One region of the Lysinibacillus sp. VIII_CA genome, then DNA from elsewhere that is predicted to be linked to it. Evidence: riboswitches for the same ligand, from Rfam matches in the RefSeq annotation. Region 1 holds a riboswitch; each other region holds the start of a gene.

Region 1 (3,291 bases):
CGATCTTTCGACAAGACTGTTACCCCCCTTAGTACTTAAAATAGCACAACAAAAGAAGTCATCATTTTGTAAATGATACTTCATTGACTGTGTATTTCATCATGGTACAATATTATGACATGTTTATTGTACTCTCAAGAGCTACGAGCGTCAAGGCAACTCGAAGTTTTTCATAGAGCTTATTAAAGAACTAATCTAGTGCATAATGCGTCGTTTTTTCTCGAAAAATCTACCATTACTTTATTAACGTTAAATTTTAAGAAAATTCTAAGAAAGAAGGATAACAATGTTAAACACTCCATCTCCTACAATCTCTTCCTTTGGTTATGAGATCATTCGCGATCATATTCTATCTTCTATACTCGGTAAACATGAGAATGATGTCCTTTATTGGGCAGGCAAAGAGCTTGCGCGTAAGTTTCCATGTAAAAGTCAAGACGAACTTATCGCATTTTTCGCAGATGCCTGTTGGGGTACATTAGAGCTCATGAAAGAATCGAAAGACGGACGCATTTTCCAGTTGACAAACGACCCTGAAATATTACAAATCAAACAACGTAGCTTTAGACTTGAGGCAGGATTTATAGCTGAACAAATTCAGCTAGCTAAAGGCTATTTAACAGAATGCTATGATGAAAAACGTGAAAAGCAACATTACGTTATGTTTACAGTCAAATGGGACGTAAAGGAACGGATCATGCATACGATCCCAACAGAGTAACAAAAAAGGATTGTCTCCCCAATCAATAAACGGGATGACAATCCTTCCTTTTATTTCGGACAATGACAGAAAATGCTGTTTCTTCTATTATTATATGTAAAGAGCCTGCTCTAAATTAAATTCATCATGTAATGCATTTGCCGCACGAATCATTTCATCCTGCGGAACTACAACAGACACTTTAATTTCCGAGGTGCTGACCATCTTCACAGGGATATTTTCACGACGTAACCGGTCGAACATACGGGCAGCGACACCTGGATTAGAAACCATACCAGAGCCAACAATAGAAACTTTTGCTAATCCAATTTCGAAATCAGCAAAGCTAAAGCCAAGCGATACTTTACTGTCCTCTAAAACACGTAATGCTTCCGCAAATTCTTCTTTCAAAATTGAAAAGGACACAGTTGGTTTTAATCCATCAATAATGGCTTGAACAATAATATCCACGTTGATGCGATTTTCAGCAAGAGTTGAAAATATATCCGCTAATGAAGCACCCGAATATGCATCATAGCCAATTGTTAAACGAATAACATCTGATTCAAAGGCAACACCACGAACTATTAAATTTTTCTCCATCTCTACTTCCTCCTTCAATAAAGTACCTACTGACTCCACTAAACTAGAGCGTATGATAACTGGTATTTGAAACTTTTTAGCTAACTCAACTGCACGTGGATGTATGACCTGTGATCCTAAATGAGCTATCTCTAACATTTCATCATAGGAAATTTCCTGTAGTTTTTGTGCCTGTACAACAAAGCGTGGATCTGCTGTATACACACCGTCAACATTCGTGTATATGTCTGTCCGCTCGGCATCTAATGCAACAGCAAGTGCGACGGCTGTCGTTTCGGTCCCACCTTTCCCAAGCGTTGTTATATTGTGGTCATTGTCAATGCCTTGATCTCCAGCAATAACGACGATTTGTCCTTGCATTAAATGTTCTTCGATACGACTAACATCGATATGATCTATCCGTGCATGACTATACATATGATCCGTGTAAATACCAGCCTGCCAGCCTGTTAATGACACCGCATTATAGCCAGCTTCTTGTAACGCAATGGCAAAGACTGAGCTTGATAGCTGAGAGCATGAAGACACAACTGCATCTAATTCACGTTTTGACACATCATCTGTGAAATGAAGTACGCTCATTTTCACGTCTTGTATCGTTTGTCTCATTGCAGCTACTACTACTACCACATCGAAACCTCTATCTTTTTCAGCAATCGCTTTTCGTACAGCCTCTTGAATTTGTTCGGGTGATGCTAATGCAGCCCCTCCAAATTTCATCACTATTCTAGACATTTCTTTTGTTCTCCTTTCCAGTCTGGTAATTCACCTAATATAAGGTGTAAAACAGCCTCTAGAAAACTAAAAGGCAGCCTTCACAAAACGTGAAAGCTGCCTCTAACATGTACAATAAATGAAACTTGCGCATGTGTGATAGCTCTCCGAAACTTGTAGAATCGACAGTCTTACATTTCTTAAATGCAAAACCAGTACAACAGTGGAAACAACATTACTGTACTTCGGCAAGCTCCCCTTTCACGCAATGTCTTAGGATTTGTTCATCCTCTATTGCGCTACTTTTGAATCTTGCACCTCTATCATCACCTTAAAAGTGAATGTATTAAATTTATGTTCGCCCTCATTAAAACAAGTGGGCTGTTAACATTGGACAACAATGTTATTTATAACCTTAGCATATGTCTATTCCTTTGACAATGACTCCTGCTGAAAATAGGCATAAATATGACTTGCTAAATTAGCTGGCATCCCGGCTTCCTGTAAAGCCAGCTCACTAGCCTCACGTATTTTCTTAACGGACCCAAAGTGTTTAAGTAGCTGCTGTTTTCGTTTTGGACCGACACCCTCAATTTGATCCAGCACAGATTGGATAGCATGCTTTTCATGCTGTTGACGTAAAAAGGTAATCGCAAAACGGTGGACTTCATCTTGAATTCGTTGTAATAAATAAAAACCGTCACTTGTACGTTTTAAGGCAATGACCTCGGGCGGATCACCAAACAATAGTTGCGATGTATTATGCTTGTCATCCTTTGCTAAACCAGCAATAGGTATAACAAGTCCTAGCTCATCCTCTAATACTTCTCGTGCTACTTCCATTTGACCTTTACCACCATCTATTAGCACTAAGTCTGGTAGTGGAAGACCTTCCTTCAAAACACGAATATAGCGCCGGCGAATGACCTCTTGCATAGCACCATAATCATCATGCTTAGCTGCTGTCCGAGTTTTATATTTGCGATATTCCTTTTTGGCAGGCTTGCCATCAATGAAAACAACCATTGCAGATACTGCGTCCGTTCCATGCATATGACTATTATCAAAAGCTTCAATTCGTAATGGTGTCGTTATACCCATTGCATCGCCTAGTGCCTCACATGCACCAATAGTACGTTCTTCCTGCCGTTCGATAAGCTGGAATTTAGCGGCAACTGCAATTTCAGCATTTTTCGTCGCTAAATCCACCAACTCCTTCTTTTGACCTCTTTTTGGTGTAAGAACTTTAATGCCTAATAATTCCGTTAAAATCG
Region 2 (3,291 bases), on a different contig from region 1:
TTTAGCTGAAGAAGGCGATACTGTACTAGTTGGTCAAGTTATCGCAATTGTAGAAGCAGGCGAAGGCGCAGCAGCTGCACCAGTAGCGGCAGCACCAGCTGAAGCAGCTCCAGCTCCAGCAGCGCCACAAGCGGCACCTGCAGCACCAGTAGCAGCAGCTCCTGTAGTAGAAGAAACTTCTGGTGAGCGTGTCATCGCATCTCCAGCGGCACGTCGACTTGCACGTGAAAAAGGTATTGACCTTGCAGCGGTATCACCAGTAGATCCACAAGGCCGTGTACGTGTACAAGATGTAGCGGCACATGGTACAGCACCAGTAGTAGCAGCACCTACACCAGTAGCAACTACAGGTGGCCCAGTTGTATTCACACCAGTAGCTAATTCTGACCGTGTAACGATTGAAAAAATGAGCCGTCGTCGTCAAACAATTGCAAAACGTTTATTAGAAGTTAAACAATCAACAGCAATGTTAACAACATTCAACGAAATTGACATGACAAACATCATGGCACTTCGTAAACGTAAACAAGAAGAGTTTGTGAAAGCAAACGACATCAAACTTGGTTTCATGTCATTCTTCACTAAAGCTGTTGTTGCAGCACTGAAAAAATACCCATACGTAAACGCTCAAATCTCTGGCGATGAAATTCATTTAAATAACTTCTTTGATATCGGTATTGCAGTATCAACTGAAGAAGGTTTAGTAGTACCAGTTGTACGCGATGCGAATAGCAAAAACTTTGCAGAAATCGAAAAAGATATCGCTAACTTAGCGACAAAAGCTCGTGATAAAAAATTAGGCTTAAATGACATGGCTGGTGGATCATTCACAATCACAAATGGTGGTGTATTCGGTTCATTAATGTCAACACCAATTATGAACGGTACGCAAGCTGGTATTTTAGGTATGCACTCCATTGTAAACCGTCCGGTTGCAGTAAATGGTGAAGTTCAAATCCGTCCAATGATGTATGTAGCACTTTCTTACGATCACCGTATCATCGATGGAAAAGATTCTGTAGGATTCTTAAAAACAGTTAAAGAGTTAATCGAAAATCCTGAAGATTTATTATTAAATTCATAATTCCTTTAAACCCTGCAAACTTTGCAGGGTTTTTTCTTGGCTTCTGTATCACTAAAGTCATTAGTAATTTTGATAATCCAAAACTATTTACTTAGTATAAAAAGAATAGGTAGTAAAAATATGTTGTTTTCCAGCAGATATATGGATAAAAATACGTAGATTAATAATGGATAGGGCAAGCATAATACCCTAATATTGTCATTAGTCAGAAAAATGATAAAACTCTCTTGACGTACATACTAGTTTTATAGTAGTATCTAAATATCAATTAAATAAACAAACCTCACTAACAAACATCAGTGAGGTAGAGGCGCGGTATTTATTAGTTCATTGTTGAGTACAAGCAAACAAAGACGCAATGAAGAAGGAAATATCGCCGAAGTATAAAAGGAGCTCGTACTTTTATGCTGGGTCTGCAGTGAATAAGTGCAGGACTGTCCTAGTAAATTCATTTCCAGGTTTACTAGGTTGTGCTATCTCGGAAACATGGAATACTAGTGAGGATTTGGGCAACTGTCATAAAAGGTAAGACCTAAGTTCACAAAACTTAGGTCTTTTTTCGTACAGTTGTCTTATTTTTTTACAGAAAAGGGGAGTTTTTCATGAAAAGAAAATGGTTGTTAGTAATGATCTCTATCATGACGGCAATTGTGCTAGCTGCATGTGGCACTAGTGACAAAAAAGAAAGTAGTTCAGGTGATGCTGGCGCAGATAAAGAAGAAGGCGGCGGTGAATTCCGAATTGGAATGGAGGCGGGCTACCCACCATTCAACTGGACACAGCAAAACGATGCAAATGGAGCAGTAAAAATTGCAGATAACGCAGAGTATGCAGGTGGCTATGATGTACAAATGGCGAAAAAAATCGCTGAAGGTTTAGGCAAAGAATTAGTGATCGTCAAATTGGAATGGGACGGCTTAGTACCAGCGCTACAATCTAATAAAATTGATGCAATCATCGCGGGAATGTCGCCAACAGAAGAACGTAAGAAAACAATTGATTTTACTGAAAACTACTATACTTCTGATTTTGTAATGGTTATTAAAAAAGGTAGTAAATATGAAGGTGTCAAATCAATCCAAGATTTCTCTGGCGCAAAAATTACATCACAACTGAATACTTCCAACTACAATGTGATTGATCAAATTAAAGGTGTCAATAAACAAACAGCAATGGAAAGCTTCCCAGCGATGCGTGTAGCTTTAGAGGCAGGCAAAATTGATGGATATGTAGCCGAACGTCCTGAAGGAATTTCTGCGGCAGCTGCCAACGATAAATTCACATACGTAGCATTTGAAGAAGGCTTTGATACAGATCTTTCAAATACTTCGATTGCTGTAGGCTTACGTAAAGATGATGCTAATCTAGAAAAAATCAATGAAATCCTAAAAGGTATTTCTGAAGATGATCGTCAAGCGATAATGGAAGAAGCTATTTCTCAGCAACCAGCAGCACAATAAAAAAATGGCACGGACTAGTTGCTAGTCCGTGCACTATCATTTCATCATTATTAAAATGAGAACCTCTCTACATAATGATAATGTCCTAGCGAAATAAATCATAGACTAGTAGAAAAAGCTAGGGCACGAAAAAGATAGCAAGCAACATGACATTGTAAGGAGGAACATCATGAGTCTTGAATGGATACTTTCAATTATTGAAAACAACTGGCAAATGTTTTTACGAGGTGCGTATTATACGTTACTGATTTCGACTATAAGTACAATTATTGGTGCATTTATCGGATTTTTCATCGGAATTATGCATACGATTCCAGTTCGTAAAAAAGGTGTGAAATTTTATAGCTTAAAGCTTATTAATTTTATACTCACATGCTATGTTGAATTTTTCCGTGGTACACCAATGATTGTACAGGCTATGGTTGTCTACTATGGATTAGATATCGCATTTGGCATAGACATGCACTTTATTACAGCGGGGATTTTAGTCGTTTCACTTAATACAGGTGCCTATATGGCAGAAATTGTCCGAGGTGGTATCGTATCGATTGATAATGGTCAATATGAGGCAGCATCAGCTATCGGTATGAATCACTTCCAAATCATGCTTCACGTAGTCCTACCACAAGTAGCACGAAACGTACTGCCTGCGACAGGCAACCAATTAATTATGAATATTAAAGATACAGCTGTACTAAACGTTATTGGAGTAACAGAATTATTCTTCCAAACAAAATCAATCTCCGG
Region 3 (3,291 bases), on a different contig from region 1:
AAAGCAGATGGTTCAGCTTCCCCATCTGCTTAAATCTAATGGACATATTCATCTTTAGATGCTCGCATGGAGCATAAGAAGAGTGTCATAGCTACAACAACAAAGAGCCAACCTGCAATATTCCAACCACCAAACAGATCATGTAGGTATCCGAAAAGAATTGGACCAATGGCAGCGAATAAATAGCCTAATGATTGTGCAAATCCTGATAGATCAGCGGCTTCAAATGCTGTACGCGTACGGAGTGTGAAGAACATCATTGCTAATGCGAATGAAGCCCCACCTGCTAAACCTAGAAGAATCATCCATAATATCCCCATAGTTGTCCACTCCATCACAACGCCGACAAATCCTACTAAATAGAACGATGTAAACATGAGGACAAGTGGTCTCTGTGAAGTCATTTTACCGGCAATAATAGGGACAACCAATGCCATGGGAACTTGTGAAAATTGCATAATAGAAAACATCCAACCAGCTTTATCAGGAGCCAATCCCTGCGCAATATAAATTTCAGGAATCCAAGCTGCTGTTGTATAAAATAATAAAGATTGTAACCCCATTGCACCTGTTACTGCCCATGTAACAGGTGATTTCCAAAGAGGTTTACCTGTTTTTTTGGAGGTAGTAGCTGGTTTTGGCTTATTTAATTTCAATTGAGGTATCCAGATTAAAATGGTTAATACGACTAATATAAGCGCCACAGCCAATGCCCCTTGCCAACCTAGTGAAGAATTAGCTATTGGATAACTAATACCAGCTCCAAGCCCCGCTGTTAAGTTCATCGACATAGTGAAAAATGCCATCAATAATCCTACATGATAAGGAAATTTTAATTTTAATAATCCTGGAATCAACACATTTCCAAATGATATTGCTACGCCAATGAGCACTGTACCAAATACAAGTAACCCTGTTGTACCGAGGGAGCGTAGTACAATACCTAAGGCCAATAAAATAGTGGATAAAAATAAGGTTAGCTCAAGACCAAGTTTTCGTGCTACAACTGGTGCGAACGGTGATATGATGGCAAAAGCAAGCAATGGTATAGTTGTAAGAAACCCGGCTAGAACATTGGAAATACCAAGGTCGTCGCGTATAAAGGATACAATTGGACCCACAACAGTTAGTGGCATGCGTAATGTAGATGCTATAAATATTACGCCAAAAACTAATAATAAAGTTGTTCCCTTCCAGCTAATTTTTCTACTTGGGAAGCTGGAGGAATGATCATTTAAATTCAAAATAATTCCCCCTGTTATAACCATTCTAATTGAACTACTATAACACTTTATCACACTATTAAAAATAGTGGAAAATTCACAAAATACAGAACTTTTATAGTTATATTGAAATGTCTTAGGTCTTATGTTAATATAGTAAACATCATAAATTTAATAATTATATGCCTCATGTTTGTATTGAGGTAGAGGTCGCGATATTTATAAGTAAGCTAATTGAAATGACAAGCATTGAAGAGATTAGCTGAAAGGAAATATTGCCGAAGTGTGAGGGGACTTGAAAACCTCATGCTGGGGCTGTCTCCGAAAGGAACAGAACTGTCACGTTTGTACAACGTGTTGAGCTATCATTTAGGAAAAACTGAGGATTAACTTAGCCATCACATTGTTCATGTGATGGCATTTTTTTGCCTCATAAATAGGAAGGAAGCTATATCGTGAGTGAAATAAAAATCAATCAGCTCGGCCATAAAGCACCGAAGCTGAAAAAAGAATTAAAAAGCCGTCATATCACAATGATTTCTTTAGGCGGTACAATTGGTACGGGGCTATTTTTGGCCAGTGGTGGTGCTATTGCACAAGCCGGTCCGGGAGGCGCATTGCTTGCCTATGCCTTAATCGGTATTATGGTATATTTTTTAATGACAAGTTTAGGTGAAATGGCTGCCTATATGCCGTCCTCAGGATCTTTTAGTACGTATGCGACAAAATTTGTAGATCCCGCTTTAGGTTTTGCACTGGGCTGGAACTACTGGTATAACTGGGCAATTACGATTGCGGCAGAGATTGCGGCAGTATCATTAATTATGAAATATTGGTTCCCAAATAGCTCATCAGCACTTTGGACAGTATTATTTATTGTGATTGTACTGACATTTAATTTATTGTCTGTAAAGAGCTATGGGGAAAGTGAATATTGGTTTGCGATGATTAAAGTGGCTACGGTCATTGTATTTATTATTATTAGCTTATTAATGATTTTTGGTATTTTGGGTGGACAAGCACCTGTAGGTTTTACAAATTTCTTTATTAGTGATGGGCCATTCCATGGAGGCTTCCTTGCAACATTTGGTATTTTCCTTGCGGCAGGATTTTCATTCCAAGGAACAGAACTACTTGGGATTACTGCAGGTGAAACAGATGATCCAGGAAAAAATATACCGAAGGCAGTAAAATCTGTGTTTTGGCGAATTATTTTATTTTATATTTTAGCCATTGCTGCTATCGGGATGTTGATTCCATTTACAGATGAGCGCTTATTATCGGAAGATATCGCTGTATCCCCATTTACACTCGTTTTTGATCGCTTAGGTATTGCTTTTGCTGCTTCCTTAATGAATGCCATTATTTTAACGGCTATGCTATCAGCAGGTAATTCTGGATTGTATGCATCTTCACGTATGCTATGGCAATTAGCAGTGGATGGTCATGCTCCTAAATTCTTTGCAAAGTTAAGTCGTCGAGGCATTCCAATTTATGCACTAATCGCAACATTAGCTGTAGGCTGTGTAGCGTTTTTAGCGTCATTCTTTGGTGATGGGGTCGTTTATATTTGGCTTTTAAATGCCTCTGGGATGTCAGGTTTTATTGCTTGGCTAGGTATTGCATTTAGTCATTATCGTTTCCGTCGTGCCTTCGAAGCTCAGGGCTTAGATCCAAAGCTATTACCGTATAAAGCAAAGCTATACCCATTCGGTCCACTATTCGCCTTTACGATTTGTATGATTGTTGTAATTGGACAGAATTACACAGCGTTTATCGGTGATACAATCGATTGGTATGGTATCCTTGTTTCTTATATCGGTATTCCCCTGTTCCTATTGCTATGGCTGGGGTACAAAATTAAACATAAAACAAAAATGCTTCCTCTTAAAGATTGTGATTTAAAAGTAGAAAATTAAACGAAAAGCTGTTCTATAAACCGTTGTATGATGGTTGATGGGACAGCTTTTTTATATATAGACCTTTAAAATTATTACTAAACCAATATCATATATATGGTAATATACTATAGATATGGAAGTGTGATTTTTGACTTTCTGGTAGGGAG

The links. A riboswitch is a leader RNA that binds a small molecule or an ion and turns the genes downstream of it on or off. The one in region 1 is predicted to bind lysine.
Region 2: linked by a shared signal. The riboswitch ahead of ACP3VS_RS16930 (transporter substrate-binding domain-containing protein) and the one ahead of ACP3VS_RS04360 (aspartate kinase) in region 1 are both predicted to bind lysine.
Region 3: linked by a shared signal. The riboswitch ahead of ACP3VS_RS22290 (amino acid permease) and the one ahead of ACP3VS_RS04360 (aspartate kinase) in region 1 are both predicted to bind lysine.

The regions. Positions count from the first base shown of each region.
Region 1 covers NZ_JBNFXM010000002.1:228,040-231,330, reverse strand. Annotated here, with positions in the region: gene ACP3VS_RS04370 (succinate dehydrogenase cytochrome b558 subunit) at 1-14, opposite strand, end outside; gene ACP3VS_RS04365 (YslB family protein) at 287-721, shown strand; gene ACP3VS_RS04360 (aspartate kinase) at 812-2,038, opposite strand; lysine riboswitch at 2,170-2,348, opposite strand; gene uvrC (excinuclease ABC subunit UvrC) at 2,444-3,291, opposite strand, start outside.
Region 2 covers NZ_JBNFXM010000014.1:44,561-47,851, reverse strand. Annotated here, with positions in the region: gene odhB (2-oxoglutarate dehydrogenase complex dihydrolipoyllysine-residue succinyltransferase) at 1-1,084, shown strand, start outside; lysine riboswitch at 1,382-1,568, shown strand; gene ACP3VS_RS16930 (transporter substrate-binding domain-containing protein) at 1,687-2,544, shown strand; gene ACP3VS_RS16925 (amino acid ABC transporter permease) at 2,714-3,291, shown strand, end outside.
Region 3 covers NZ_JBNFXM010000027.1:38,944-42,234, reverse strand. Annotated here, with positions in the region: gene ACP3VS_RS22295 (CynX/NimT family MFS transporter) at 36-1,268, opposite strand; lysine riboswitch at 1,420-1,596, shown strand; gene ACP3VS_RS22290 (amino acid permease) at 1,679-3,142, shown strand.